DNA from 4 places in the Citrobacter sp. LJND-P06 genome. Region 4 is predicted to be linked to each of the others. Evidence: predicted binding sites of a transcription regulator. Region 4 holds the regulator's gene; each other region holds the start of a gene.
The links. The regulator LexA, encoded in region 4, represses DNA repair genes until DNA is damaged. The targets are predictions, from matches to a motif close to TNCTGTATGTACATACAGNA.
Positions count from the first base shown of each region.

Region 1: a site for LexA is predicted at 2,473-2,492, ahead of umuD (translesion error-prone DNA polymerase V autoproteolytic subunit). Genes of this name have one in related genera too.
Region 2: a site for LexA is predicted at 3,895-3,914, ahead of sulA (SOS-induced cell division inhibitor SulA). Genes of this name have one in related genera too.
Region 3: a site for LexA is predicted at 6,039-6,058, ahead of dinB (DNA polymerase IV). Genes of this name have one in related genera too.

Region 1 is NZ_CP187317.1:2,641,786-2,649,418, reverse strand. Features, by position in the region: gene dhaK (dihydroxyacetone kinase subunit DhaK) at 1-132, opposite strand, end outside; gene dhaR (dihydroxyacetone kinase operon transcriptional regulator DhaR) at 456-2,372, shown strand; gene umuD (translesion error-prone DNA polymerase V autoproteolytic subunit) at 2,511-2,945, shown strand; gene umuC (translesion error-prone DNA polymerase V subunit UmuC) at 2,929-4,194, shown strand; gene leuE (leucine efflux protein LeuE) at 4,333-4,971, shown strand; gene yeaR (DUF1971 domain-containing protein YeaR) at 5,158-5,520, shown strand; gene ACO7SM_RS12685 (DUF1869 domain-containing protein) at 5,524-5,706, shown strand; gene ACO7SM_RS12680 (hypothetical protein) at 5,934-6,578, shown strand; gene fdhF (formate dehydrogenase subunit alpha) at 6,640-7,633, opposite strand, start outside.
Region 2 is NZ_CP187317.1:2,876,861-2,884,493, forward strand. Features, by position in the region: gene helD (DNA helicase IV) at 1-386, opposite strand, end outside; gene ACO7SM_RS13845 (YccF domain-containing protein) at 509-955, shown strand; gene yccS (YccS family putative transporter) at 974-3,127, shown strand; gene ACO7SM_RS13855 (TfoX/Sxy family DNA transformation protein) at 3,105-3,719, opposite strand; gene sulA (SOS-induced cell division inhibitor SulA) at 3,936-4,445, shown strand; gene ompA (porin OmpA) at 4,800-5,846, shown strand; gene matP (macrodomain Ter protein MatP) at 5,958-6,410, opposite strand; gene ACO7SM_RS13875 (AAA family ATPase) at 6,596-7,633, shown strand, end outside.
Region 3 is NZ_CP187317.1:3,616,430-3,624,062, reverse strand. Features, by position in the region: gene ACO7SM_RS17180 (amidohydrolase) at 156-926, opposite strand; gene fadE (acyl-CoA dehydrogenase FadE) at 1,037-3,481, opposite strand; gene lpcA (D-sedoheptulose 7-phosphate isomerase) at 3,721-4,299, shown strand; gene ACO7SM_RS17165 (class II glutamine amidotransferase) at 4,345-5,112, shown strand; gene dpaA (peptidoglycan meso-diaminopimelic acid protein amidase) at 5,083-5,823, opposite strand; gene dinB (DNA polymerase IV) at 6,078-7,133, shown strand; gene ACO7SM_RS17150 (GNAT family N-acetyltransferase) at 7,142-7,594, shown strand.
Region 4 is NZ_CP187317.1:4,284,565-4,292,197, reverse strand. Features, by position in the region: gene plsB (glycerol-3-phosphate 1-O-acyltransferase PlsB) at 1-1,133, opposite strand, end outside; gene ACO7SM_RS20250 (diacylglycerol kinase) at 1,299-1,667, shown strand; gene lexA (transcriptional repressor LexA) at 1,777-2,385, shown strand; gene dinF (MATE family efflux transporter DinF) at 2,543-3,868, shown strand; gene ACO7SM_RS20235 (CsbD family protein) at 3,999-4,208, shown strand; gene zur (zinc uptake transcriptional repressor Zur) at 4,274-4,789, opposite strand; gene ACO7SM_RS20225 (cupin domain-containing protein) at 4,904-5,392, shown strand; gene dusA (tRNA dihydrouridine(20/20a) synthase DusA) at 5,544-6,539, shown strand; partial or broken gene pspG (envelope stress response protein PspG) at 6,673-6,914, shown strand; gene ACO7SM_RS20210 (quinone oxidoreductase) at 7,089-7,633, opposite strand, start outside.

The DNA.
Region 1 (7,633 bases), 1.6 Mb from region 4:
TCCTTGCACAGGGGCGTCTGAACGGGTGACATACACCGGGTCTTGATGCAGCGTCAGTGTAGGAAAGGCTTTTGCCATACCGGCCAGTTGTTCATTCAGGACATCTTCGACACGGTTAATCAATTTTTTCATTTTTTGTGCTCCGTAGGTCGTCATGAGATGGCTGCGCAAGGGGACGCATTGCAGGCATCTGAGTGGGTGTATCGGTTATGGACAACGACACGGCGACCACATGCTGCCGATACGATCATTGTGCCGTAGCGACGCGAAAAGAAAATTCCACAAATAAATGTTTCAATACGGAACATATATTTCTGTTTATGTTTCATAATGGAACGCGAAGATGAATTTTTCGGCAAAAATGAGAGATTCAACCCTCTTTGCCGCCGCTAAAGGCGAAAAAGGTTCCCGGTCACCGGGACGTGGAAAGGTGCGCCTGGGCGCGCGGAGAAAACATGGCGACTCTACATCAAACCGACGACAACGCCGTTTCTGGCGTTCTTAGCGCCTCGTGGCAACGCTGCAGCACAATGATGCAGCGGGAGCCCTGGGTAGCGCCGCATCAGGCACAGGGGCTGACGTTTGACTCTATTTGCCGGCGAAAGACCGCACTGCTGGCGTTGGGGCAAGCGGCGCTGGAGGATGCCTGGGAATACATGTCTCCCCGGGGATGTGGGCTATTCATTCTTGATGAGTCGGCCTGCATTCTGAGTCGCTGCGGCGATCCGTTCACGCTGCAACAGCTTGGCGAACTGGGGTTTAACAACGGCGCCTACTGTGCGGAAAGTCTTATTGGCACCTGTGCGCTCTCTCTGGCGTCTGCGCTTGGACAGCCGATTCAAACGTCTGGCGAACAACATTTCAAACGGATGCTGTCTGGCTGGAGTTTCTTCGCCACGCCTATTTTTGATAACCACGGTCGCCAGTCGGGTTCCATCGCCTTGTGTTGTCCCGTTGGGCAGGAGGCGGCGTCCGATCTGCCGCTGACGCTGGCGATAGCGCGTGAAGTGGGCAATTCGCTGCTGACCGACAACCTGCTGACCGAGTCTAATCGCCATCTGAATCAGCTATACGGCCTGCTCGAAGGGATGGTCGACGGCGTGATGGCCTGGAATGAGCAGGGAACGCTGCAATTTCTGAATGCGCAGGCCGCGCGATTACTGCATCTGGATGCCCAGTCGAGCCAGGGAAAAACAATCACTGAGCTGGTCACGCTGCCTGCCGTTTTACAGCGTGCAATCCGGCAAATGCGCCAGCTTAACCATGTCGAAGTCACGTTTGAAAGTCAGCATCAATTTGTGGATGCGGTCATCACCCTGAAACCGATTATTGAGGCTCAGGGGGCCAGTTTTATTCTGCTGCTCCATCCTGTCGAACAGATGCGTCAGTTGATGACCAGCCAATTGGGAAAAGTGAGCCACACCTTTGCACAGATGCCGGGCGACGATCCTGATACCCGACGCTTACTGCATTTTGGGCGTCAGGCCGCGCGGGGGCGCTTCCCGGTGCTACTTTGCGGGGAGGAAGGGGTCGGCAAAGAACAGCTCAGCCAGGCTATTCATAATGAAAGCGAGCGTGCGGAAGGCCCCTATATTGCAGTGAACTGTCAGTTGTATGCCGATACCGTCCTCGGACAGGGCGATAGCGATGGCGCGACGGAGGGCGGGCGTTTAAGTCGTCTGGAGCTGGCCAACGGCGGTACGCTGTTTCTGGAGAAAATTGAATATCTGGAGCCGGAGTTGCAATCGGCGCTTCTGCAGGTTTTCAAGCAAGGGGTATTAACGCGTCTTGATGCCCGCAGGCTGATTCCTGTCGATGTGAAAGTCATCGCCTCTACGACGCTGGATCTCGCGTTGCTGGTGGAACAAAACCGCTTTAGTCGCCAGCTTTACTACGCGTTACATGCCTTTGAAATCACCATTCCGCCGCTTCGAATGCGGCGAAACAGTATTCCAGCGCTGGTGCGTAATACACTGGCGCGTCTTGAGAAACGTTTCTCAACGCGCCTGAAGATAGAAGATGATGCGATGGCGCAACTGGTGGAGTGCGCCTGGCCGGGGAATGATTTTGAGTTGCTCAGCGTTATCGAAAACATCGCCATGAGTTGCGACAACGGGCATATCCGGTTGAGCCATTTACCGGAACATCTTTTCACCGAACGCGTCGAAGAGGGCGGCACGCGCCTCTCAACCCACCTGACCTTTGCCGGTATTGAGAAAGACGCCATTATTCATGCGGCACAGGTTACCGGCGGTCGTGTACAGGAGATGTCCGGCATCTTGAACATTGGGCGTACAACGCTATGGCGTAAGCTAAAGCAGTACAACATTGATGTCAGCCAGTTTAAGCGCCGTCGTCAGGACTCGCGTTGAGGGGGAACGTGGCGGGGCATGGATAACTGAATATGTTGTGACTTCAACGGGTTCATTCACTGGTAGCATAAGTCGCTTGATTTGATCGGCAAATACAACGTACTGTTTATATGTACAGTATTTATTGGTTTGGCCGTGATGAATGATATTTTTTCCTGTGAACGTAATGCCATCATTACGTTACCTCTGTTTCTGGAGCGTGTTTCATGCGGGTTTCCCAGCCCGGCGCAAGACTATGTTGAGGACAGTCTCGATCTTAATACCCTGGTGGTGAAGCATCCGGGGGCAACGTACTTCGTCAGGGTCAGCGGTGACTCGATGGTGGGCGCCGGTATCAGCGATGGCGATCTACTGGTGGTTGACCGTTCGTTGACGGCGACGCATGGCGATATTGTGGTGGCAGCCGTGGCGGGGGAGTTTACCGTGAAGGAGCTACGCACGCGGCCCCGTCTTCAGCTCGTTCCCCACAACCCGCATTATTCCCCCATCGTGTTGCAGAGCGAGGAAGAGCTGCAACTCTTTGGCGTTGTAACCTTTACCTTGAAATCACACCGACATGTTCGCGCTGGTTGATGTAAACAGTTTCTATGCGTCTTGTGAGACGGTCTTTCGACCGGATCTCGAGGGAAAACCGGTGGTGGTGGTTTCAAATAACGACGGATGCATTATTTCGCGATCGGCACAGGCAAAAGCGCTCGGCATAAAAATGGGAGCGCCTTATTTCAAAGTGAAAGATGAATTACGGCGTCAGAACGTCGCGGTTTTTAGCTCAAATTATGCGCTTTATGCCGATCTCAGCCACCGTGTGATGCTGACGCTGGCAGAAATGGCACCGTCGATAGAGGTCTATTCGATTGATGAAGCATTTATCGATCTGTCAGGCATCGGGCGTGGCTATTCACTCGAGGTGTTTGGGCGCCAGATTCGTCATCAGATACGAAAGAACACGGGATTGACCGTTGGCGTCGGCATTGCGCAGACCAAAACGCTGGCAAAAGTCGCCAATTTTGCAGCGAAAACATGGCAAAAGACCGGCGGCGTGGTCGATCTCTCAGACACGTTGCGTCAGCGAAAACTTCTCGCGCACGTCCCAGTTGAAGAGGTCTGGGGGATTGGACGGCGTACCAGTAAGAAACTCAACGCGATGGGCATTACGTCGGCGCTGCAATTGGCTGACAGCTCTCTCTGGGTGATGCGTAAACACTTCAGCGTGGTGACGGAACGTACCGTGCGTGAACTGCGCGGGGAATCCTGCCTGGCATTTGATGAGTTTGCCCCCACCAAACAGCAGATTATTTGTAGCCGGTCATTCGGCCACCGCATTACCCAGTACGACGAGATGCATCAGGCGATCTGTATGTACGCTGAGCGTGCGGCGGAAAAACTGCGGGCAGAACGGCAGTACTGCTGCGCTATCAGCGTCTTTATGCGAACCAGCCCGCATGCCGAAAATGAGGTATTTTACGCGCCGCAGGCGTGTGGTCAGTTAACGATTCCGTCTCAGGATACCCGCGACATTATTCGCGTTGCCAGCAGTGCGCTGGACAGGATCTGGAAAGACGGTTTTCGCTATATGAAAGCAGGCGTCATGCTCAGTGATTTTTTCAGCCAGGGGATTGCTCAGCTAAACTTGTTTGATGAAAACGCCCCACACCCCAACAGTGAGAAATTAATGACGGTGCTGGATAACCTCAACAGCAAAAAGGGGAGAGGCACCCTCTATTTTGCCGGGCAGGGAGTGCAGCAGCAATGGCAAATGAAGCGGGAAATGCTCTCCCCACGCTATACCACGCGGTTTTCAGATCTACCAGTGGTGAAATAATCTGCAATATTGCCTGTTTTGCGGAGTAATGCACTGGGTATGCAAGGGTGCCCTGATTTTCCTTTCCATCATCAGGCGCATTCGTTAGCATATTGTTTTGCAGCCAGGCGTATCTGTTTTTTTCAGGAAGAGGTTAACGTGTTCGCAGAGTATGGAGTTCTCAATTACTGGACGTATCTGGTCGGGGCAATTTTTATCGTTCTGGTACCCGGCCCTAATACATTTTTTGTGCTGAAAAATAGCGTTGGGCGTGGGATAAAAGGTGGCTATCTCGCGGCAAGCGGTGTGTTTATTGGCGATGCGGTGCTGATGTTTCTCGCTTACGCCGGCGTTGCGACGATGATCAAAACGACGCCGGTGCTGTTTAGTATTGTTCGCTATCTCGGCGCATTGTATCTGCTTTATCTTGGCGCAAAGATGCTCTACGCGACGCTGAAATCAAAAGAAAACGCGTCGGCTGGCGAGGATGTTCCTTTTGGTGCGATTTTTAAACGCGCCTTAGTTCTGAGCCTGACCAACCCAAAAGCGATCCTGTTTTACGTGTCGTTCTTCGTGCAATTTATTGATGTGAACGCGCCGCATACGGGACTGTCATTTTTGATTCTGGCCATCTCGCTGGAAGTGGTGAGCTTCTTCTACCTGAGCTTCCTGATTATTTCGGGGGCGTTTGTGACGCAATATATTCGGACTAAAAAGAAACTGGCGAAAGTCGGCAATTCTCTGATTGGTTTGATTTTCGTCGGCTTTGCCGCGCGTCTGGCAACGCTGCAGTCGTAATACCGACAGGCCCGTTTATTCTGACGGGCCTCTGTTTTCTCCTCCGTAAATCAAGATACCACCCTGGTGTATAACCCTTTAAAATAACCAATAAATGGTATTTTAAATGCATATTTTGAGGAGTAACCTTCTTATAGCAGCGATGAATGACAATACGCTGCGTTGTTGATGGAAAGAGGGAAGACAATGCTTCAAATTCCACAGAATCATATTCACACACGCGCCACGCCATTCTGGAACAAAGAGACAGCACCCGCCGGAATTTTCGAACGCCACCTTGATAAAGGAACCCGACCGGGCGTGTATCCCCGTTTGTCGGTCATGCAGGGGGCGGTCAAATATCTCGGATATGCCGATGAACACAGTCCCGAGCCAGAAAAGGTGATGATTATTGAAGCCGGTCAGTTTGGCGTTTTTCCACCGGAAAAGTGGCATAACATCGAAGTGATGAGTGACGACACTTACTTTAACATCGATTTTTTCGTTGCCCCGGAAGTGTTACTGGAAAGCGCAAACCAACGGAAAGTCATTCGTACCGGGAAGGAGTAAATCATGGGTAAAGCAACGTATACCGTGACGGTGACCAACAACAGTAATGGCGTCTCGGTCGATTATGAAACCGAAGCGCCGATGACCTTACTGGTGCCGGATATCGCCGCAGAAGTCGTCAAAGACCTGGTCAATACCGTGCGTTCATACGACACGGAAAATGAACATGATGTTTGCGGCTGGTAACTCAGCCCGCTAACGAAAGCGCAACGCTTTCAATCCTCTAAGCCGCATAGCGTGATAATCGCGCTATGCGGCTTTTTTGTTAACGGGCTGGCAGACTAGCTTACCCGCTGACATCAGCAGAAATAAAATATTAAGAAAACCTTAAGAATATGGCATAGATTGCTAATGAATGAATATTCATAAAACTTATGATTCAGGTATCGAAAGCGGAACAGACAAAAATACTTATGAAACTTGATACCCGAATCACCTCGATAACGGTGCTGCTTGTACTGGCCGCGATGGTTATCCCCTTCACTGCAGACTGGCATTTTCCCCTATTCGATGGCGTCGTGGTGACGTGGATTGAAAATGGACAAGCGCTATGGTTGCTGTTTGGCGCGTTGTTTACCGCCTGGTATATCAAGCCACTCTCTCGCCCGGAAGGGGCAAAACAGTTTTGGCTCTGGGCCGTTGTATGGTGGCTGGTACTGCTGGGGCGAAGCACCAGTTGGGGACGCGCTTATTTCCCGGACGAGCCCAGAATCATCTTCAGGGTTATCTCGGTGATATTGATCGCCGCACTCGCACTGCCGGTATTTTTCTCGAAAACGCTGCGTCACGAAATTGTGCGTCGACTGCGTGAAGAGCCGTTCCCGTTGTGGTTGTTTGTCATCACCGCCGCGACGTTTTTGATTTCCGACGCCGTAGAGCATCATCGTTTGCTGGCGCCCGTTTTCCTGCACGACCTGCACTATGCCGATCTGATTGAAGAACTGTATGAGTTGCCGTTTATGCTGGGATTATTTCTGATTACGCTGGGGTTTATGCAGCGGGAGAGAGCGGGTGAGTATGCCACGTCCCGGGTCGGTGATGTGCAGTTTGCGAAATAGCGCATTAGCCAATGCAGAAAGCCTGAGTCCGCAAAGACGGACTCAGGCGAGATAATGACGTTTACGCGATGGCCTCACAGAGACGCGATTTCATCGCCGTGTAAGCGTCTACAGCATAGTTTTCCGCCCAGCGCTGATCGGCAATCGGCTCAATTTTCACGGCGCAGTACTTTGTTTCTGGCGTTTTTGAAATGGGATCCAGGTTATCCTGAGTCAGCTCATTACAGGCGCCAATCCACCATTGATACGTCATGTAGACTGCGCCACGGTTAATACGATCGGAGACGTCGGCACGGCTGATAACCTTGCCGCGACGAGAACTGACCCAGACCAGATCGCGGTGACGAATCCCCAGCTTTTGTGCATCAAGCCCGTTGATTTGCACATTCCCCGGTTCATCAGCCAGCGCCTGTAAAGCCGCGCAGTTACCGGTCATGGAACGGCAGGAGTAGTGCCCGACCTCACGCACAGTGCACAGCACCATCGGGAAATCCTCATCCGGCACTTCAGCAGGTGCGCGCCACGGGGCGGCAAACAGCTTGCCTTTCCCGCTGGGCGTATCAAATTTACTGTGCAGATAAAGATACGGGGTGCCGGGGTGATCAAGGTCAGGACACGGCCACTGAATATGCCCCATGTCGCCCATTTTTTCGTACGTCACACCGTAGAATAACGGACATAACTCGCGCATCTCGTCCCAGATTTGCTGATTATTTTCATACTTCATGGGGTAGCCCATGGCGGTGGCGAGCAGGCTGATGATTTCCCAGTCACGCTTCACATCTCCAGTCGGCTCAATGGCTTTTTCAAAACGCTGGAAACCACGATCGGCGCAGGTAAAGACGCCCCCGTGTTCACCCCACGAGGTGGCGGGCAGGATCACATCCGCCGCTTCTGCTGTTTTGGTCATGAAGATATCCTGCACCACGACAAAATCCAGCGCGTCGAAGCCTGAACGTACCAGCCCGAGATCGGCCTCTGTCTGCAGCGGGTCTTCCCCCATGATGTAGTAAGCTTTGACTTTACCTTCGAGCGCCAGATGAGGCACCTCAGTA
Region 2 (7,633 bases), 1.4 Mb from region 4:
TGAATTCCTGACGTTTGCTCACGGGTCAACCATCTGTTTTCCCCCGTACTCTGTGCAATGAGGTCTAACTGTTCCTGCAACACCTGCGCAGCAACGTCACTCATCTCCTGGCTCCAGCGTTGCCAGTGCGCCTCCAGATGATGGTGAAACCGTTGCGTTTCGATCCATTCTGTACCGTGCAAGCGCACCACTTTATCATCCGGCAGGACGAACTCCAGTTCTCCCCACACCAGGCCGCGTTTGCAATGGATAGCCAGTAACTGATTGAATGGAATAAGATATTCATGGCGATCGCCAGAGACTTTGATACCGGCATTAAGAATAACAGCCCGATCGTAAGGGTGTTGCGCCAGCCGTTTTCCAAGAGAAGTTGCTTTCAGTTCCATGACTCAGTGGATCCACACGAGAGGTTTACTTCTCAGTGTAACCGCCAGAGAAAACGTGCTCCAGCCCAAAAAAACGTTACAATTGCCTTGAATCATAGAAAACCAGATTTGACCGAGGCTTTATGCGTACCGTTCTGAATATCCTAAATTTTGTGTTGGGGGGTTTTGCGACCACCCTGGCCTGGTTACTGGCGACGCTCGTCAGTATCGTTTTGATTTTTACATTACCCCTGACGCGCTCGTGCTGGGAAATAACCAAACTCTCTCTGTTTCCCTACGGCAACGAAGCGATTCATGTGGATGAACTTAACCCGGCGGGCAAAAATGCGCTGATGAATACGGGCGGTACGTTACTCAATGTATTCTGGCTGATTCTGTTCGGCTGGTGGTTATGCCTGATGCATATTGCCGCCGGTATTGCCCAGTGCATTACGATAATCGGGATCCCTGTCGGCATTGCGAACTTCAAAATTGCCGCCATCGCACTCTGGCCGGTTGGCCGCCGCGTGGTCACTGTTGAAACCGCTCAGGCTGCGCGCGAAGCAAATGCGCGTCGCCGTTTTGAATGATCAGGACTGATGGCCTTTATGTTGAGTCCCTTGCTTAGGCGGTACACCTGGAATAGTACCTGGTTATATTATGTGCGTATTTTTATCGCGCTGTGCGGCACAACGGCCCTGCCCTGGTGGCTGGGCGATGTGAAACTAACCATACCGCTAACGCTGGGTATGGTGGCCGCTGCGTTGACCGATCTGGATGATCGCCTTGCAGGACGTCTGCGCAATCTGATAATCACCCTGATCTGTTTTTTCATCGCCTCCGCCTCCGTGGAATTGTTGTTTCCATGGCCCTGGCTTTTCGCTATTGGTCTGACGTTATCGACCAGCGGATTTATTTTGCTCGGCGGCCTTGGGCAGCGCTACGCGACCATTGCTTTTGGCGCATTGCTGATCGCCATCTACACCATGCTGGGCGCATCGCTGTACGAACAGTGGTATCAACAACCATTGCTCCTGCTGGCTGGGGCAGTATGGTACAACCTGCTTACGCTGACCGGGCATCTGTTATTCCCTATTCGCCCACTGCAGGATAATCTGGCGCGCAGCTATGAGCAGCTCGCGCATTATCTGGAATTAAAATCCCGGTTATATGATCCGGATATTGAAGATGAGAGTCAGGCGCCTTTGTACGATTTAGCGCTGGCCAACGGGCAACTGATGGCAACGCTAAACCAGACTAAAATCTCTCTGCTCACTCGTCTGCGTGGCGACCGTGGGCAACGCGGTACGCGCCGGACGTTGCACTACTATTTTGTTGCCCAGGATATTCATGAACGGGCCAGCTCATCGCATATCCAGTATCAAACGTTACGCGATCATTTCCGCCACAGCGACGTGATGTTCCGCTTTCAGCGTCTGATGTCGATGCAAGGGCAAGCCTGTATGCATCTGTCGCGCTGTCTTTTATTGCGCACGCCATACCAGCATGATCCGCATTTTGAACGAGCGTTCACCCACCTTGACGCGGCGCTCGAACGCATGCGGGCCGGCGGCGCTTCAGCAGACTTACTGAAAACGCTGGGATTTTTACTCGCAAACTTACGCGCAATAGATGCACAACTGGCCACGATTGAATCTGAGCAGGCGCAGGCGATGCCTCGCAATGAATCAGAGAATCTGCTGGCAGACGATAGTCCGCACGGATTCAGCGATACCTGGCTACGGTTGAGCCGCAATTTCACGCCAGATTCCGCCCTGTTTCGTCACGCAGTAAGAATGTCGTTAGTTCTCTGCCTGGGTTATGCCTTGATCCAAATTACCGGAATGGATCACGGTTACTGGATCCTGCTTACCAGCCTGTTCGTGTGCCAGCCAAACTATAACGCCACCCGACATCGTCTGGCGTTGAGGATTATCGGCACGTTGGTGGGTGTCGCCATTGGCTTGCCGATATTGTGGTTCGTTCCCTCCCTCGAAGGGCAATTGATCCTTCTGGTGATTACAGGCGTGCTGTTTTTCGCATTTCGCAATGTGCAGTATGCCCACGCCACGATCTTCATTACCTTGCTGGTGTTGCTGTGCTTTAACTTGCTGGGAGAAGGTTTTGAGGTCGCTCTCCCGCGCGTCATTGATACGCTCATTGGCTGTGCCATCGCGTGGGCCGCCGTCAGCTTCATCTGGCCTGACTGGCGTTTTCGCAATCTTCCACGAGTTCTGGAACGCGCGACGGATGCAAACTGCCGCTACCTGGATGCAATCCTCGAACAATATCACCAGGGGCGTGATAACCGACTGACCTACCGTATTGCCCGCCGGGATGCACACAATCGCGATGCAGAACTGGCATCGGTGGTGTCCAATATGTCGAGCGAGCCCGATGTCACCGCAGAAACACGTGAGGCCGCGTTTCGGTTACTTTGCCTCAACCATACTTTTACCAGCTACATTTCTGCGTTAGGCGCTCACCGTGAGCAGTTAACCAATCAGGAGGTTCTGACCCTGCTGGACGATGCGGTGTGCTATGTCGATGATGCGCTTCATCATCAACCCGCAGACGAACAACGGGTACATCAGGCGCTGGAGGGGCTAAAACAGCGGATTCAGCATCTGGAACCGCTCCCGGACAGCAAAGAACCGCTTGTCGTACAGCAGATTGGCTTGCTGATAGCGCTGCTCCCCGAGATCGGACGTCTGCAACGACAAATTACGCAATTGCCGTCTAAGACCCCTGTTCTGTCGTAAGAGACTGAACCCAGTCTGCAAGCTCCTGGCGGCGCACCGCCGGGAGCGCGGCTTCATGTACCCGGAGAATCGCCCCTTCCAGGGAATAGAGAACTTTCACCGTCAGGGAGTTATTAAGGTGACGAAGCCTCAACCAGCTCATTTTCGCCCCCAGATTGCGTAATGTGCTCTCATCTTTAATCCCCGCTTCGTTCAGGAGGATCTCCAGATGAAAGGTCATATTGGGTAAATCCTTCAGACGATGATGCGAAAATCGGGAATGTTTTTCCTTTACCGCCGCATCCAGTGAATACTGTGACAAACGCACCAGTTGTTGCTGGTCGCACCACAAGCTTTCATCCACCCGATAATAGTGAAGTATGACCTGACGTCCGCGCTTCATAAACGTCAGCCAGACAGGTGGATGTTTCACACAGTACTGTACGCTTTGCTCGCAGGCACGAAGGTATAACTCACCATTCGCAACCATCGCAAAGACAGTATCCCCAATACTCAAACTGTAACTACCAAACAGCGAGCGGTAGCCAATCGAGCCCAGTGAAGCCAGGTATTCTTGAGATTTATAGATTCGACTATAAGAATGTGTTCTCATAAAAATCCTTTTAAATCATAAGCTAAATAAATAAATTGTAGTAACAGCTCCGTTAATGACGAAAATAGGCAACTTATTCTAAAGGGGCAAGATGAATTTTGTTTTTACGCCGACGACGAATAAAAATTGCGAGTCTGTTTCCGAAAATAAGGTTGATCTTTATGGGTCACAGGGTTACTGTATATCCATACAGTAACTCACAGGGCTGGATTGATTATGTACACATCAGGTTATGCAAATCGTTCTTCGGCGCTCTCTTCCACTTCCGGTCGAATTGCGCGTGTCTCTTCGGAGAACTCCACCGCAGGGCTTATCAGTGAAGTGGTCTACCGCGAAGACCAGCCTATGATGACCCAATTGCTCCTTCTGCCCCTTCTGCAACAATTAGGGCAGCAATCGCGCTGGCAACTCTGGCTGACGCCACAGCAAAAACTCAGCCGGGAATGGGTACAGTCAGCAGGACTTCCCCTCACCAAGGTGATGCAAATAAACCAGCTTTCGCCGTGCCATACTTTAGAATCAATGATTCGGGCATTGCGCACAGGAAATTACAGTGTCGTGATCGGTTGGTTGTCGGATGAATTGACAGAAGAAGAGCATACGCAACTGGTAAAAGCTGCCGATGAGGGGAATGCAATGGGATTTATTATGCGTCCGGTGCAAGCCCACTCCTTAGCCCCGAGACAGCATTCCGGACTAAAAATTCACTCTAATTTGTATCATTAAGTAAAATTCGGAATTATCCTGGATTTTTTTTTCATGCTTTGCCGCCGTATTGAAGCCTAAGGCTTTTTTGGTGCGAACGCTTGCCAGAAGCGGTTTCAGCGATTTTTACTGCTCAATTTCTCATCTCTAAATGTTAAATAATGTGTATACAAGCCTTTTTTTTTCATATGCCTGACGGAGTTCACACTTGTAAGTTTTCCACTACGTTGTAGACTTTACATCGCCAGGGGTGTTCGGCCTAAGCCGCAGATTCGGTAGAGTAACTATTGAGCAGGTCCCCCGGTGAAGGATTTAACCGTGTTATCTCGTTGGAGATATTCATGGCATATTTTGGATGATAACGAGGCGCAAAAAATGAAAAAGACAGCTATCGCGATTGCAGTGGCACTGGCTGGTTTCGCTACCGTAGCGCAGGCCGCTCCGAAAGATAACACCTGGTATACCGGTGCTAAACTGGGCTGGTCTCAGTTCCATGACATTGGCAACAACCAAATCAACAACAACGGTTCAACTGAAGAAAGCCAGCTGGGCGCAGGCGCGTTCGGTGGTTATCAGGTTAACCCGTACGTTGGTTTCGAAATGGGTTATGACTGGTTAGGTCGTATGCCGTACAAAGGCAACACTCAGACCGGCGCCTTCAAAGCTCAGGGCGTTCAGCTGACCGCTAAACTGGGTTACCCAATCACTGACGATCTGGACATCTATACTCGTCTGGGTGGTATGGTTTGGCGTGCAGACGCTAAAAACAACACCGGCTTCAAAGACCACGACACTGGCGTATCCCCAGTATTCGCAGGTGGTGTTGAGTACGCAATTACTCCTGAAATCGCTACCCGTCTGGAATACCAGTGGACCAACAACATCGGTGACGCTAACACCGTTGGTGGTCGTCCGGACAACGGCCTGCTGAGCGTAGGTGTTTCTTACCGCTTCGGCCAGGGTGAACCGGCTCCAGTTGTAGCTCCGGCTCCGGCTCCGGCTCCAGAAGTACAGACCAAACACTTCACTCTGAAGTCTGACGTTCTGTTCAACTTCAACAAAGCAACTCTGAAACCAGAAGGCCAGCAGGCTCTGGATCAGATGTACAGCCAGCTGAGCAACCTGGATCCGAAAGACGGTTCCGTTGTTGTTCTGGGCTTCACTGACCGCATCGGTTCTGACGCTTACAACCAGGGTCTGTCCGAGAAACGTGCTCAGTCCGTTGTTGATTACCTGATCTCTAAAGGTATTCCTTCTGACAAAATCTCTGCACGTGGCATGGGCGAATCCAACCCGGTTACTGGCAACACCTGTGACAACGTGAAAGCTCGCGCTGCACTGATCGACTGCCTGGCTCCGGATCGTCGTGTTGAGATCGAAGTTAAAGGTATCAAAGACGTTGTAACTCAGCCTCAGGCTTAAGTTTCCGTCTAATAAAAAACCCCGCTTTGCGGGGTTTTTTTTCGCCATTCCATCGTTCTCAGACTACTGTTCTCAGCGACTGTTCCCAGAACATGCGGGCAGAGTCACACGCTATTCTTTACCCAATAAAGCCTGCAAATCCTGCTTCAGCGTAGACATCTGACTGGCGTACTTCTCTTTATGTTCCGCATCCTCAATCAGTTGCACTATCGTCTCTGAGAGCGTTTTGCCACGGCGCTGCGCAAGTCCAGCCAGACGTTGCCAGACGATAAATTCTAAATCGATCGATTTCTTACGCGTATGCTGATGCTCAGCATTAAAGTGTCGTTTGCGTCGTGCCCGTATCGTCTGTTTCATCCGATTTAGCAGCGCAGGATTCATATGCTCGTCAATCCAGGTATTGACCCGAACCGGTTCATTCTCGAGGGTTAGCAACAAATCGACGGCCTCTTTGGCTGCGCTGGCCTCCACGTAACGGGTAATCAACTCCCCTTCACGCTGCTTTTTCACCAGATATTTCCACTTCCAGCCGCTTTCAAGATTTTCAAGTTGTTGATATTTCATTGCGATCTCAATGTTACCGTGTAACTCTTATCAGAATATCAGCTTTTTACGCATCTGAAGAAAAGAATATCCAGCCTGTGAACTGTCGCGCGTCATACTGCGTGTTTCCGTTCGCTTTCCGCGTGTGCAGAGTTGCCTGTTACGGTATAATCGCGTTTTTCACAACAGACTAAAAAACCTCAACTTTGACCATTACGAAACTTGCATGGCGTGATCTGGTTCCTGATACCGACAGTTATCAGGAGATATTTGCACAGCCACACTTTACTGACGAAAACGACACCTTACTCAGTGATACTCAACCGCGATTGCAGTTTGGTCTGGAGCAACTTCTCCAGCCACGTGCTTCGTCATCTTTTATGCTGGCAAAGGCCCCGCAAGAGCTTGAGTATATCAACCTCCTGGCCGATGCAGTCCGAACGCTGCACACCGACGACGGTAAGTTGACCGGCGGTCATTACGAGATTTCAGGTCATCACATTCGTTTTCGCGAAGCAGAAAAAGCAGAAGACAATTTTGCGACGTTAACTCAGGTAGTCAGTGCCGACTGGGTTGAAGCCGAACAACTGTTTGGCTGCCTGCGTCAGTTTAATGGAGAAATCACCCTGCAACCCGGTCTGGTACATCAGGCTAACGGCGGCATTTTGGTTATTTCTCTGCGCACGCTTCTGGCCCAGCCTCTGTTATGGATGCGTCTGAAAGCCATCGTGAGCCGCGAAAGCTTTGACTGGGTCGCATTCGATGAGTCTCGCCCCCTGCCTGTTTCCGTGCCCTCTATGCCGCTTAAAATGAAAGTGGTACTGGTCGGTGATCGCGAGTCGTTAGCGGACTTCCAGGAAATGGAGCCGGAACTCGCAGAACAGGCTATCTATAGCGAATTTGAAGACAACCTGCAGATAGTGGATGAAGAATCCATGACGCAGTGGTGCCAGTGGGTGACTCAGGTCGCCAGAAGCAATAATCTGCCCTACCCCGGCCCTGATGCGTGGCAGACCCTGATTCGTGAAGCGGTACGCTATACTGGCGAGCAGGACACCTTGCCGCTCTGCCCGCTATGGATTGCCCGCCAGTTCAAAGACGTTGCCCCGCTGTGTGAAGGGGAGACCTGTAGTGCAGAACAACTTAGCCTGATGCTCGCCCAGCGTGAATGGCGCGAGGGGTTCCTTGCCGAGCGGATGCAGGATGAAATCCTCCAGGAACAGATCCTGATCGAAACCGAAGGT
Region 3 (7,633 bases), 670 kb from region 4:
TGAGGGGAACCGCACGAATTTGTTTTACGAGAGGTTACTGAGTGAAACAATCTTCACTCTGGTCACACCGTTAGTTAAGATCGGTGTTTCCCCCCATTCATCGGCTTAAACCCGCTATGGGAAACATTTCGCCATAGCGGAAGCGGCGCGCGGATTTATTGCAGCGTGAACGGATCGGCATCCTGCCATGCCGGGAATTTTTCCCGGTATTCCCGCAGCGTGCTGAGCGATAACTCTGCGTCAATGCGGGTTGCGTGATGGGGTTCAGCGGTGGCGATAACCTCACCCTGCGGGCTAATCACCCGACTGTCTCCACGGTAATGGTGGCCGTTGCCGTCAGTACCGACCCGGTTACAGCCTGCAACATATGCCTGATTTTCAATGGCCCGCGCGGTCAGCAACGCCTGCCAGTGTAACGAGCGCGGAGCTGGCCAGTTAGCCACAAACAGCGCCAGATCGTAATCGTTGAGATTGCGGGACCACACCGGAAAACGCAGGTCGTAACAGATCAGCGGCAGGATACGCCAGCCGCGCCAGTTCACAATGACGCGCTCAGTACCCGGTTCATAATGGTGATGTTCCTCCGCCATTCGGAACAAGTGGCGTTTATCATAATGATGAACGGTTCCTTGCGGCTCGACGAGTAAAAATCGGTTAACCGGCCCGCGTTCTGACTGTAGCGCCGCACTGCCTGCAATCAGGGCGTTGGTCTGTTCCGCCTTTTTGCGCATCCACTCGATGAGGGTTTCCTGAGAGAGTGAACGGACTGCCGCTTCCATGGCAAAGCCGGTAGTAAACATCTCGGGTAATACGATGATGTCACGTCCGGTGATGGTTTCCAGTTGTCTGTCAAAGTGGCGCAAATTGGCAGGGCCGTCCATCCAGACCAGAGGTTGTTGCAAAAGCGTGATTTTCAAACCGGGCACGATCGTGGCTCCTCGTTAAGCAGCATTTTTACACTGTAGCATGTGCCACGGCGGAGAGGTGGCAATAAAAAAGCCCCGCCTAAAGCGGGGCTGGAACGGGTAGCGGATGTTTATGCGGCTTCGACTTTACGCACTTTCTCCGGCAACTTTACCGGCTGTGTCGCCAGCTCCTCAGGTTCAAAATCATCAACGTTGATACTGCGCAGACGGCTTGCTTCGGCTTTGACCAGAATCGCTGCTTCATCTTTGTCAATCAACCCTTTCGCCAGTGCGTTATGCGCCAGCTCGTCCAGACGGGTAAATGACAAGTTTTTACCCAGCTCTTTGCAGATACGCTGGTGGATAGGGTCGGCGGCCATCACATCCAGCAGCGCTTGTTCGAGTAAGCCGACCGGGTTATGTTCGCTTGGCGTCAGATACTGGCCACGACCAATGCGGGTACGGGTTGCGCTCGGTGTCTGCAGAATCTTCGCGACTTTATGATCCAGTTTGTCGGAAGGTGCGTGGTAGTGGCGACCTGTCGGGAAGATCACCACATTCAGTAAACCTGCCACCAAACGGTTCGGGAAGTTTTGCAGAAGATCGTCCATCGCCTGTTCAGCCTGATACAACGCATCCTGAACGCCCCAGTGAACCAGCGGCAGGTCGGCTTCGTGACGGCCCTCATCGTCATAACGCTTCAGGACGGCAGAGGCGAGATACAATTGACTTAAAATATCGCCCAGGCGTGCAGAGATGCGCTCACGACGTTTCAAGCTACCGCCCAGCACCGCCATCGAGACATCGGAAAGCAGGGCCAGGTTGGCGCTCAGGCGGTTCAGATGCTGATAGTAACGCTTCGTGGCATCCCCTGTCGGCGAGTAGCTGGTTAATCCGCGCGTCAAGCCCAGCCAAAAGCTGCGCACTTTATTGCTGCCGACATGACCAATGTGTTTGAACAACAATTTATCGAAGGCATTGACGTCGTTTTTCTGCGCGGCGGTCATCTCTTCGAGGACGTAAGGATGGCAACGAATGGCGCCTTGTCCGAAGATCATCATGCTGCGGGTCAGAATGTTTGCGCCTTCAACGGTAATGGCGATCGGGGCGCCCTGATAAGCACGGGCCAGGAAGTTGCTTTCGCCCAGCATGATGCCTTTACCGCCCGTGATGTCCATTGCATCGACAATGGACTGCTGCCCGCGATGGGTACAGTGGTACTTCACAATGGCAGAGAGCACCGCAGGTTTTTCGCCCAGCATAATACCGTACGTAACCAACGACGCCGCCGCGTCCATCACGTAGGCATTGCCTGCAATACGCGCCAACGGTTCTTCAATCCCTTCCATTTTACCGATAGAAATTTTGAACTGACGGCGAATATGCGCATAGGCGCCGGTCGCCAGGGCTACCGATTTGACGCCACCGGTAGAGTTAGACGGCAGGGTAATGCCACGGCCAACCGACAGACATTCCACCAGCATACGCCAGCCCTGACCGGCCATTTTCGGCCCACCAATGATGTAATCGATCGGGACGAAAATATCTTTTCCGCGTGTCGGGCCGTTCTGGAATGGAACGTTTAACGGGAAGTGACGGCGACCGATTTCAACGCCCGGCGTGGCGGTCGGGATCAGCGCACAGGTGATGCCCAGATCTTCTTCGCCGCCCAGCAGTTTTTCCGGGTCTGAGAGTTTAAACGCCAGACCCAGTACCGTGGCGATAGGCGCCAGCGTAATGTAACGCTTGTTCCAGGTCAGACGCATCCCCAGCACCTGCTGACCCTGCCATTCACCCATGCAAACTACACCGGTGTCTGGGATCGCGCCAGCATCAGAACCGGCTTCCGGGCTGGTCAACGCAAAGCAAGGGATCTCCTGCCCCCGCGCCAGACGCGGCAGGTAATGGTTTTTCTGTTCTTCAGTACCGTAATGTTGCAGCAGCTCACCTGGGCCTAACGAGTTAGGAACGCCCACGGTGATTGACAGGATCCCGGAGACGCCAGAGAGTTTTTGCAGTACGCGAGATTGCGCATAGGCGGAGAACTCGAGGCCGCCGTACTCTTTCTTGATGATCATCGCGAAGAAGCGATGCTCTTTCAGATAGGCCCACAGCTCAGGAGGAAGATCGGCCAGTTCATGGGTTATCTGGAAATCGTTCGCCATGCGACAGGCTTCTTCCACCGGGCCATCAATGAACGCCTGCTCTTCAGCGGTTAAATGAGGCTGTGGATAGTTGTGCAGTTTCTTCCAGTCGGGTTTGCCCTGGAATAAATCGCCTTCCCACCAGGTCGTACCCGCGTCGATAGCTTCTTTCTCGGTGCGTGACATTGGCGGCATCACTTTACGAAAACCGCGAAACACCGGGGCAGAAATCATCGATTTACGCATCGGCGTAAAGTTAAACGGTACGAGGATAATGGCCAGAGGAACCAGCAGCCAAACTGACCACAGGCCAGCGACGCCAAGCGCGGCTGTCCAGGCGAGCAGGATAAGACTGCTGAGAAATAAGCTTACGCGGTGATAGAACAGTACACCGAGCAGAACAACTGTTGCGAGAATACTCAAAATCATCATAACGAAAAGCTCCCTTTCTTGTAGGAGGTCTGACCACTTGTGATGATATGGTTGTAGTGGATGTTATTTCTTTTAGCAATGTGTTTACAAAATAATTACAACCGAGCTCACATTGTTGCCGTTTTCTCCGGCACAAAAAATCAAAAGGCAGGGGGCTTCCGGTGGCTTGTACTTCTCGCTTCCTGTGGTATCCGGTACACTGCATCCTGTCATTTACATTCATGCTGAAGGATATCCTCATGTACCAGGATCTTATTCGTAACGAACTGAACGAAGCGGCGGAAACGCTGGCTAATTTTTTAAAAGATGATGCCAATATTCACGCCATTCAGCGCGCAGCGGTCCTGCTGGCAGACAGTTTCAAAGCGGGCGGCAAGGTACTTTCCTGTGGTAACGGCGGCTCCCATTGCGATGCCATGCATTTTGCGGAAGAGTTGACCGGTCGTTATCGTGAAAACCGTCCGGGTTATCCGGCCATTGCTATCTCCGATGTCAGCCATATCTCCTGCGTCAGTAACGATTTTGGCTACGATTATATCTTCTCCCGCTACGTTGAAGCTGTTGGGCGCGAAGGTGACGTTCTGCTGGGGATCTCCACGTCAGGAAATTCAGGCAACGTGATCAAGGCAATTGCTGCGGCGCGTGAAAAGGGAATGAAAGTCATCACCCTGACCGGTAAAGACGGCGGAAAAATGGCGGGCAGTGCGGATATCGAAATTCGCGTACCGCATTTTGGCTATGCTGATCGTATCCAGGAAATTCATATCAAAGTTATCCATATCCTGATTCAGTTAATTGAAAAAGAGATGGTTAAGTAAATCTTCGCTGGGGGTGTTGCACCCCCGCTGTTGTGGAGGTGAAGTATGTGCGAACTGCTCGGGATGAGCGCCAATGTGCCCACCGATATCTGTTTTAGTTTCACCGGGCTGGTGCAGCGTGGTGGAGGAACCGGGCCGCATAAAGACGGCTGGGGAATTACCTTCTATGAGGGTAAAGGCTGTCGCACTTTCAAAGATCCACAACCCAGCTTTAATTCTCCCATTGCGAAACTGGTGCAGGACTACCCGATTAAATCGTGTTCCGTGATTGCGCATATTCGTCAGGCGAATCGTGGGGAAGTGGCGCTGGAAAATACCCATCCCTTTACGCGTGAGCTATGGGGAAGAAACTGGAGTTATGCCCACAACGGGCAACTTACCGGGTATAAATCCCTGGAGACCGGCAATTTCCGTCCCATCGGCGAAACTGACAGCGAAAAGGCCTTTTGCTGGCTGTTACACAAACTGACCGCCCGCTACCCGCGCACGCCGGGCAATATGACGTCTGTCTTTAAATATATTGCCACGCTGGCAGGGGAATTACGCGAGAAGGGCGTCTTTAATATGCTGCTGTCTGACGGGCGCTATGTGATGGCGTTCTGTTCAACGAATTTATACTGGATCACGCGTCGTGCGCCGTTTGGTGTGGCGACATTGCTGGATCAGGATGTTGAGATCGACTTTAGCTCGGAAACCACACCTAATGATGTGGTCACCGTGATTGCCACCCAGCCGCTGACCGGGAATGAAACCTGGCAAAAGATCATGCCAGGCGAATGGCGATTATTTTGTCTCGGGGAGCGTGTAGTTTGATGCCAGTTGCGGCTGAACCACTTCGTGACTCAACGGCTTGCTGACCACGTAACGGCCACCGGTAACAGAAATAGTCGGTGGTTTACGGGTCTGTTCAAAGTAATCGTATCCCGGTTTTAGCTGTGACCAGAAATCTTTGTAATAAGAGTACTTATGGCGTTCCATGTTTGCATCGGTCATGCGGAACGGGTAAATACTGACCTGAACGCTGGACTGGCCAAAGACCAGCGCGCCGGTAACAAACTGGAAAATCTCATCGATGCCGTTATCGGTCATGGCATAACAGCCGACGGAAACGCAGGCACCGTGAATCATCAGATATTTCCCTTCATACCCGTGAGCACGGTCATAAGCATTGGGGAAACCGATATTAATGGCTTTGTAGAAGCGGCTGTCGGGCTTGAGCTGACTGCGCTGAACGCTGTAGAAGCCTTCAGGACTTTTGAAATCGCCCTGGCGTTGCTTAGGGCCTAATCCACCGGAATAGTTGCAAATTTTGTAGCTGTCGAGCAATTGATACTGCTCGCCCATCTTGACGTAGAGATCAAGGGTGCGCTCTTCTTTGAAGATCTGAATATAGACCGGCGACCCCATCAACTGTTGCTTATACTCTTTGCTGACTGGCATGGTCGGGCTGCTGCTGCCCAGCAAACCGGCGAATGAGACGCACGGAATCAAAAGCATCGCAATAAACAATGCGATTTTACGCATACTGCTTTTTCCTTGATAAAACGGTTACACATGCCAGAACGGCAAAAGAGTCCCCAAATCGGACTAATCTGGTTTTGAGCGCTCACATTAGCATCACTGAAGTTTTTCGCAAGTCTCTCGTGTTGCGTTTACAATTTAGTGTTTCTTTATATAAGACACGGCGGGAAAGTACAGTCGGAAACGGACGGATTTACTCTCTTTTTATTGCACATTAATACTGTATACTTAAACAGTAATGTGCGGGGGAGAGGAAGATGCGCAAAATCATACATGTCGATATGGACTGCTTTTTTGCGGCGGTTGAAATGCGTGACAACCCTGCACTGCGCGATATTCCCGTTGCTATCGGCGGCAGTCGCGAGCGCCGGGGAGTGATCAGCACAGCGAACTATCCGGCGCGTAAATTTGGTGTGCGTAGTGCCATGCCTACGGGAATGGCGCTTAAACTGTGCCCTCATCTCACATTATTGCCGGGGCGCTATGAGGCTTATAAAGAGGCCTCTCGCCAAATTCAGGCGATCTTCTCGCGATATACCTCGTTGATCGAACCGCTTTCACTGGATGAGGCCTATCTGGATGTTACTGATAGTACTCACTGCATGGGGTCTGCCACGCTGATTGCCCAGGAGATCCGTCAGACAATCTTTAACGAGCTGCAATTGACCGCCTCTGCGGGAATTGCCCCCGTGAAATTCCTGGCAAAAATCGCCTCCGATCTTAATAAACCGAACGGGCAGTATGTCATTGCTCCCGCGGATGTGTCTGCGTTTATCAAAACGTTGCCGCTGGCGAAAATCCCGGGTGTGGGGAAGGTGTCTGCCGCCAAACTGGAGTCGATGGGGCTACGCACCTGTGAGGATGTGCAGCGCTACGATCTGGCGATATTACTCAAACGTTTCGGCAAGTTCGGTCGGGTGCTGTGGGAGCGCAGTCAGGGCATTGATGAGCGGGATGTGAACAATGAACGGCTACGTAAATCGGTCGGCGTTGAGCGTACGCTGGCGGAAGATATTCATGAATGGGCCGAGTGCGAAGCGATCATTGAACGACTGTATCCTGAACTCGAACGGCGTCTGGCAAAGGTGAGGCCGGATTTGCTCATCGCCCGCCAGGGCATCAAATTAAAATTTAATGATTTTCAGCAGACCACCCAGGAACATGTCTGGCCTCGGTTAACGAAAGAAGACCTTATCGCCACAGCCAGAAAAACCTGGGACGAACGTCGGGGAGGACGCGGCGTCCGGTTAGTCGGATTACACGTGACGCTGCTGGATCCGCAACTGGAAAGACAACTGCTACTGGGGCTTTAACCATGACGATGGACGTTTATATTCGGGAATATCAACCCGATGATTTTGAGGCGTTGTGCGAGATTTTTCTCAGCGCTATCAGAGAGGGCGCCAGCAAGGATTACTCGCCGGAACAGATCGCCGCGTGGGCGCAAATTGATGAAATTGTCTGGCAGCGGAAACTGCGGCAATCGGAGGGGCTGGTGGCGGTTTGCCAACAGAAAATTGTGGGGTTCCTCACGGCCAAACAGGATTACATCGACCTGCTATTTGTCTTGCCGGGTGCACAACGTCTGGGGATGGCGACCTGCCTGCTTCGCCATCTGGAACAACGGCATCCTGACACGGCTTTTTGGGTTGAAGCCAGCATCACCGCAAGACCCTTTTTTATTGGGCAAGGTTATCAGATAGTCAAAGAGCAACAGGTAGAGGCCAGAGGGGCGGTTTTTACCAATTTCGTTATGCGAAAAGCCGTGAGGTGAAAATTGCCCGGTAAGCTGAACCTACCGGGCAGGAGAGCA
Region 4 (7,633 bases):
TAACCACGGCTAAATAGCTCGCCGAGATATTCGCGGAAAACGGTGGAGTAGAGTTTGTTGCCCTTAAAGGTACGACGAATAAAGAACGCGCCCAGGCGACGGAAAATCGGGCCGGCTGGCCAGAAGTTCAGGTTGATACCGGCAGCGATATGCGGCGGCACCAGCCCCTGATGATAGAGTACGTACGAGAGCAACAGATAGTCCATATGGCTGCGGTGGCAGGGCACATAGACGATTTCATGCCCGTCGTGCGCAAGCTGACGTACACGCTCTGCATTATGGACATTGATCCCCTGATACAGTCGGTTCCAGGTAAAGCCCAGAATGCGGTCGGTCAGGCGAATCATCTCGTAGGAGAAGTTGGCGGAAATCTCTTCCATCAGCGCAATGGCGTTCTGCTGCGCTTTTTCATGAGAGATTTTTTTGCTGCGTGCTTCGTCTTCCACCGCGCGCGCAATGGCTTTTGACGCCAGCAACTTGTTGAACAGATCCTGTCGGGCAGGCAGACGCGGCCCGACCGCCGCCAGACGCTGACGGGCGAAATGCATTCGTGCCACACGCGCCAGTTTTTGGGCAATAATTTTGTCGGTTCCGTGCTCGTCAGCCATCCGTCGTAAGGAAACAGAAGGCGAGAAACGGACAAAACTGTCGCGCCCCAGCCAGGAAACGGCAAAGAATTTCTGTACGCCATTCAGCATACGCAGAGGGGGATTTACCTCACCCTTTTCACGCCCCGGAGAGCGGCCGAACATCACCGATACCGGCACCATCTGTACATCCAGATCTGGATTACTGCGGTGAAGGTCGAGGTAATTGTGAAAGAGTTTGATCGACTCTTCTTTCGGCGTGTAATAGGTGAATACGCGCGGGCCGCCGTGAATAAACACATAACGCGGCAGCAGAGTTCCGTCTATCTCCAGCGGCTCTAACGGGTCGGGGAGATCGTGCGCCAGGCATTGGGCGCGCAATGTCAGCAAGTCCGCTTTTGAGTTGTACGGTAAAACGTACATAATGGGACGAGATGTATCGAGCCCCAATTCCGGAGCGGGTTCCGCTGGAATAGACTTGCTTTTTACCAGTACGGTTAATGGTAAATTCAGTAATTTGTAGTAAATTCGTGGCCAGCCAGACATAAACGATGTAAAGCCTCTGGTTAATAATGCAAATGCGCTGCAAGGATATCAGAAAGTCTAGCGAATTTCTGGTGTATCCCGTCATACTTCGCGCCGCTGTAACCCGAATTTTGTGGGTTAATCATATAATGTCATTGACGCTGATAACGCAAAAAGGTTCTTTTGATGGCCAATAATACCACTGGATTTACCCGAATCATTAAAGCTGCTGGTTATTCATGGAAAGGTTTTCGTGCTGCATGGATTCATGAAGCGGCATTTCGTCAGGAAAGTGTTGCTGTGCTGTTGGGCGTGGCGATTGCCTGCTGGCTGGATGTGGATGCCATCACGCGCGTTTTGTTGATTGGTTCTGTCATGCTGGTGATGATCGTGGAAATCCTCAATAGCGCGATTGAAGCGGTGGTTGACCGCGTTGGCTCTGAACACCATGAGCTTTCCGGGCGGGCGAAAGATATGGGGTCAGCGGCAGTATTACTGTCGATTTTTGTCGCGATGATCACCTGGGGAATCCTGCTGTGGTCGCATTTTAGATAAGGCTTCCATAATCCGATAAATCTCTTGTTTTTTGTGCTGTTTGTGGTTCCAAAATCGCCTTTAACTGTATATACTCACAGCATAACTGTATATACACCCAGGGGGCGGAATGAAAGCGTTAACGGCCAGGCAGCAAGAGGTGTTCGATCTTATTCGGGATCACATCAGCCAGACAGGCATGCCACCGACGCGTGCGGAGATCGCGCAGCGTTTGGGGTTCCGTTCCCCAAATGCGGCTGAAGAACACCTGAAAGCGCTGGCACGTAAAGGTGTCCTGGAGATTGTCTCCGGCGCCTCTCGCGGTATCCGCCTGCTGGTGGAAGAAGAAGAGGGGCTGCCTTTAGTCGGTCGCGTGGCGGCAGGGGAACCCCTTCTGGCACAGCAGCATATTGAAGGCCACTATCAGGTCGACCCATCGCTGTTTAAACCTAATGCCGATTTCTTGCTGCGCGTCAGCGGTATGTCGATGAAAGACATTGGGATTATGGACGGTGATTTGCTGGCGGTACACAAAACTCAGGACGTGCGTAACGGCCAGGTGGTGGTAGCGCGTATTGACGATGAAGTCACGGTAAAACGCCTGAAAAAACAGGGCAATAAAATCGAACTTCTGCCAGAAAATAGTGAGTTCAAACCGATTGTGGTTGACCTGCGCGAGCAAAACTTCACGATTGAAGGGCTGGCTGTCGGTGTCATCCGTAACGGTGAGTGGTTGTAATTCTCTCCAGGCCGGATTAGACGTTTACGCTGTTATCCGGCGACATGCCCGGTGGCGCTACGCTTACCGGGCCTGGAAAAAACGCCTGGATAGGGCATTTACGCCATCATCTGACGATCTAACTTCTTTTTTATCACTCCTTCTCAGGCTTTCCCGCATGCCTTTCTTTACCTCTTCCGACAAAGCACTCTGGTGTCTCGCATTACCGATGATCTTCTCCAATATCACCGTTCCCTTGCTGGGACTGGTCGATACTGCGGTGATTGGGCATCTGGACAGCCCTGTGTATCTGGGCGGCGTTGCTGTGGGCGCAACGGCAACCAGTTTTCTTTTCATGTTGTTGCTTTTCTTACGCATGAGCACCACCGGGCTGACGGCTCAGGCATTTGGCGCCAAAAACCCCCAGGCGCTGGCGCGTGCGCTGGTGCAGCCACTGATTCTGGCGCTGGGGGCGGGCACCTTAATCGCGCTGTTCCGCACGCCAATCATCGATCTTGCATTGCATATCGTCGGTGGAAATGAAGCCGTGCTGGTACAGGCGCGGCGTTTTCTGGAGATCCGCTGGCTGAGCGCCCCGGCATCGCTGGCGAATCTGGTGCTGCTGGGCTGGCTGCTGGGCGTTCAGTATGCCCGTGCGCCGGTGATCCTGCTGGTTGTCGGCAACATTCTCAATATTGTGCTCGATCTGTGGCTGGTGATGGGCTTGCATATGAACGTGCAGGGCGCAGCGCTGGCGACGGTGATTGCTGAGTATGCCACGTTGTTGCTTGGGCTGTTGATGGTGCGCAAAGTGCTTAGATTGCGCGGCGTGTCATCCATGATGCTGAAACAGGCCTGGCGGGGGAATTTCCGCCGTTTGCTGGCGCTTAACCGGGATATCATGCTGCGTTCGTTGTTGCTGCAACTGTGCTTTGGCGCGATCACGGTTCTCGGGGCGCGACTGGGCAGCGATATCATTGCGGTGAATGCTGTTCTGATGACCCTGCTGACCTTTACCGCCTATGCCCTTGATGGATTTGCTTATGCAGTCGAAGCACATTCCGGGCAGGCGTATGGCGCCCGTGACGGCAGTCAGTTGCTGGATGTCTGGCGTGCGGCATGTCGACAGTCAGGGATTGTGGCGCTGCTGTTTGCTCTCGTTTATGCCCTGGCGGGCGAACACATCATCGCGTTGCTGACGTCGTTGCCACAAATTCAGCTTTTAGCCGATCGCTACCTTATCTGGCAGGTGGTGTTGCCGTTAATCGGTGTCTGGTGTTATTTGCTGGATGGCATGTTTATCGGGGCCACGCGTGCGGCGGAAATGCGCAACAGCATGGCCGTTGCGGCGCTGGGATTTGCACTCACGCTGTGTGCATTACCCTGGCTGGGCAATCATGGACTGTGGCTGGCGTTAGCCGTTTTTCTGGCGCTCCGTGGACTCTCGCTGGCCTGGATCTGGCGGCGTCACTGGCGACACGGAACCTGGTTTTCCCAAGCTTGATGGTTAAAAATTCCGAATATCAAAATGAACATGGGGTAACTGACTACAATTAATCTCACGTCCAGCAGAAAACGTAGTGTATTTGGGCGAAGCAATATCGCTAATCACCACTAATCATGAGGACTCGATGATGAATAAAGACGAAGTCAGCGGTAACTGGAAACAGTTCAAAGGGAAAGTGAAAGAGCAATGGGGCAAGCTGACCGATGATGATATGACGGTCATTGAAGGTAAGCGTGACCAGTTGGTCGGTAAGGTTCAGGAACGCTACGGTTACGCCAGAGACAAGGCGGAAAAGGAAGTGAGCGACTGGGAAGCACGTAATAAATACCGCTGGTAATCAGCCACCGCGACCCGAAAGTACAAGGATGTACAGTCCATTGGGCGGTTTGCCGCCCAACCCGCTTAACGCGGTTTTTTCTTCACCAGAATCGAATGATCGTGCTGGCACTCTTCTGGATGGCGACACGCTTCAACTTCGACGCACGCCGGGCATAATCCGTGCGCTTCAATCACGTTATGACGCAGGGCAAACCCCATTTGGGCCGCCAGCGTATGCATAATATCTTCCACGCCTTCAGCGCTTTCTTCTTTCACCACGCCGCAGCGGTCACAAATGAACATGGCTGAACTGTGGGTCGGCTGATCGAACAGATGGCAGAGCACATAGCTATTGGTGGATTCGACCTTGTGAACAAAGCCTTGCTCGAGCAAAAAATCGAGCGCACGATACACCGTAGGCGGCTTGGCCTGCGGCTCTGTTTCACGTAGCAGATCCAACAGATCATAGGCGCTGATTGCCCCTTGTTGCAGGCTCATCAAACGCAACACTTCGAGGCGCTGAGGAGTAAGTCGCACATTGCGCTGTGCGCAGAGTTTCTCAGCTTGCGCCAATAGGTCTTGTCTTGTGGTCTTTTCCATTTGGCACCCCGGAGTACGTGAAACGTTAATCCCTTACTTTATCATGTTCTTCTAAAAACACCGAGATCCCCCGCGGTGTGCTATACCTGACCCATTGCATCCTGGAAAAGCAAAATGAAAAGACCTGATTGCATTCGTCACTGGCGCGACGCAGAAGGCGCTGATGACTCTACCTATCCGGGTAGCGATGAGCTATTTTCCATCGGCGCGCCGCTGGCGCGAACGCTCGGATTGCGTCGGCTTGGCATTCACCATGAACGCCTCCCGCCGGGTCGCCGTACCTCATATCCACATGCGGAAAGCGACGAAGAGGAGTTCATTTATGTGCTGGAAGGTTATCCCGAAGTCTGGATAAACGGCTATCTGTGGAAATTAGAACCCGGAGACAGCGTTGGTTTTCCGGCTGGAACAGGGGTGTGCCACACCTTTATCAATAACACCAGCGCAGAGGTTCGCCTGCTGGTCGTCGGAGAGGCGAATAAAAAGCACAACCGCATCTATTACCCGATTAATCCGGTATATGCCGCCACACGAGAAGACCGCTGGGTTGACCATCCGCCGCAGTTTTTTGGCCCGCATGACGGAAAACCAGGGCGAAAATAGCACCGTTCCTGGGCGTTGATCCTCGGGCTGGGACGGTCTGCGCCGTCGGCCCGGCTCACACGCAATGCAGCCATCTGCGTGCGGTCTTGCCTCTCTGGTTTTGCTTTATGCTATAGTAGCGCCCCTTTTTCAGAATGCTTAATTAATTGCCATGCCAGAAACTTCGTCCCCCGTTTTGCCTGCTCATCGTTTTTCTATCGCGCCGATGCTCGACTGGACGGACAGGCATTGCCGCTATTTCCTGCGCTTGCTCTCCCGCCAGACGCTGCTCTATACCGAAATGGTCACGACCGGCGCAATCATCCATGGCAAGGGCGATTATCTGGCGTACAGCGACGAAGAGCATCCCATCGCGCTGCAACTGGGCGGTAGCGACCCTGCTGCGCTGGCGCAGTGTGCGAAGCTGGCACAAGAGCGCGGTTATGATGAAATCAATCTCAACGTGGGCTGCCCTTCCGACCGCGTACAAAACGGCATGTTCGGCGCTTGTCTGATGGGCAACGCGCAACTGGTGGCGGACTGCGTGAAGGCGATGCGTGATGTGGTGTCGATTCCGGTGACGGTCAAAACCCGTATCGGTATTGACGATCAGGACAGCTACGAGTTTCTCTGTGATTTCATCACGACGGTTGCGGGTAAGGGTGAATGCGAGATGTTTATCATCCACGCGCGCAAAGCCTGGCTTTCTGGCCTTAGCCCGAAAGAAAACCGGGAGATCCCGCCGCTGGATTACCCGCGCGTCTACCAATTGAAGCGTGATTTTCCGCATCTGACGATGTCGATCAACGGCGGCATTAAATCGCTGGAAGAGGCGAAAGCGCATTTGCAGCACATGGACGGCGTGATGGTCGGGCGCGAAGCCTATCAAAACCCGGGTATTCTGGCCTCTGTCGACCGTGAGATTTTTGGTGCGACGACGGCCGATGCCGATCCGGTGGCAGTGGTGCGCGCGATGTACCCGTATATTGAGCGAGAACTCAGTAACGGCACCTATCTGGGCCATATCACCCGCCATATGCTGGGTCTGTTCCAGGGGATTCCGGGAGCGCGTCAGTGGCGTCGCTACCTGAGTGAAAATGCCCATAAAGCCGGTGCCGATATCAACGTGCTGGAGCATGCGCTGAAACTGGTGGCGGATAAGCGTTAATTTTTCACTAAAACCTGGTCAAATTCACCACGCCCTGCACAATATTGCGGGGTGTTTTGCTTTTAAATCAATGCGTTAATTTTTGGCATGTTTCTTGTAATGGTCTGTGCAGATTTCATTAGGGGGGAGCATCATGCTGGAACTACTGTTTGTCATTGGATTTTTCATCGTGTTGATGGCGACGGGGGTTTCCCTGTTGGGCGTTCTGGCCGCGTTGGTCGTGGCGACGGTGGTGATGTTTTTGGGGGGCTGTTTGCGTTGATGTTCAAACTGCTGCCCTGGCTGCTACTGGCCATTGCGGTGGTGTGGGTCATTAAGGCGATAAAAGCACCGAAAATCCCACAATATCAGCGTAATAACCGTTGGCGTTACTAAAGATGTGAGGGATGGGTCACAACCTGAAACTTTGCTCTTAGAACCCATTAGGAATTGATTATCAAATCTGTCACTATTGCGCGTCTAACGAATTCATCGAGCTGTACCCTACATACAGCCGAACTAAAAAAAGAAAGGGCTTCCCATGTGGAAGCCCAATTTCTTTCTACACCATTACGGAATGAGCAGGCTTGAACCCTGCGTTGTTCTGCTCTCCAGCGCCTGATGCGCGCGCTGTGCATCTTTCAGCGCATACTTCTGATCCTCTGCGACATCGACCTTAATAACGCCACTGGCAATCAGCGAGAACAGCTCATTACTGGCCTCGGTGAGTTCATCACGATTGGTGATATACCCTTGCAGAGAAGGACGCGTCGTATACAGCGAGCCTTTCTGATTCAGGATACCTAAGTTAACACCGGTGACTGGCCCTGATGCATTACCAAAACTGACCATCAGGCCGCGACGTTGCAGACAATCCAGCGAAGCTTCCCACGTATCTTTGCCAACGGAGTCGTAAACCACCTGCACTTTTTTGCCGCCGGTTATCTCTTTGACCCGATCGACAATGTTTTCTTCACGGTAGTTGATCACCTGCCAGGCGCCCGCCTGCAAAGCCCGCTGCGCTTTTTGCGCATTGCCAACCGTACCGATAAGCTTAGCGCCCAGCGCTTTCGCCCACTGACAGGCAATCAACCCTACGCCGCCTGCGGCTGCGT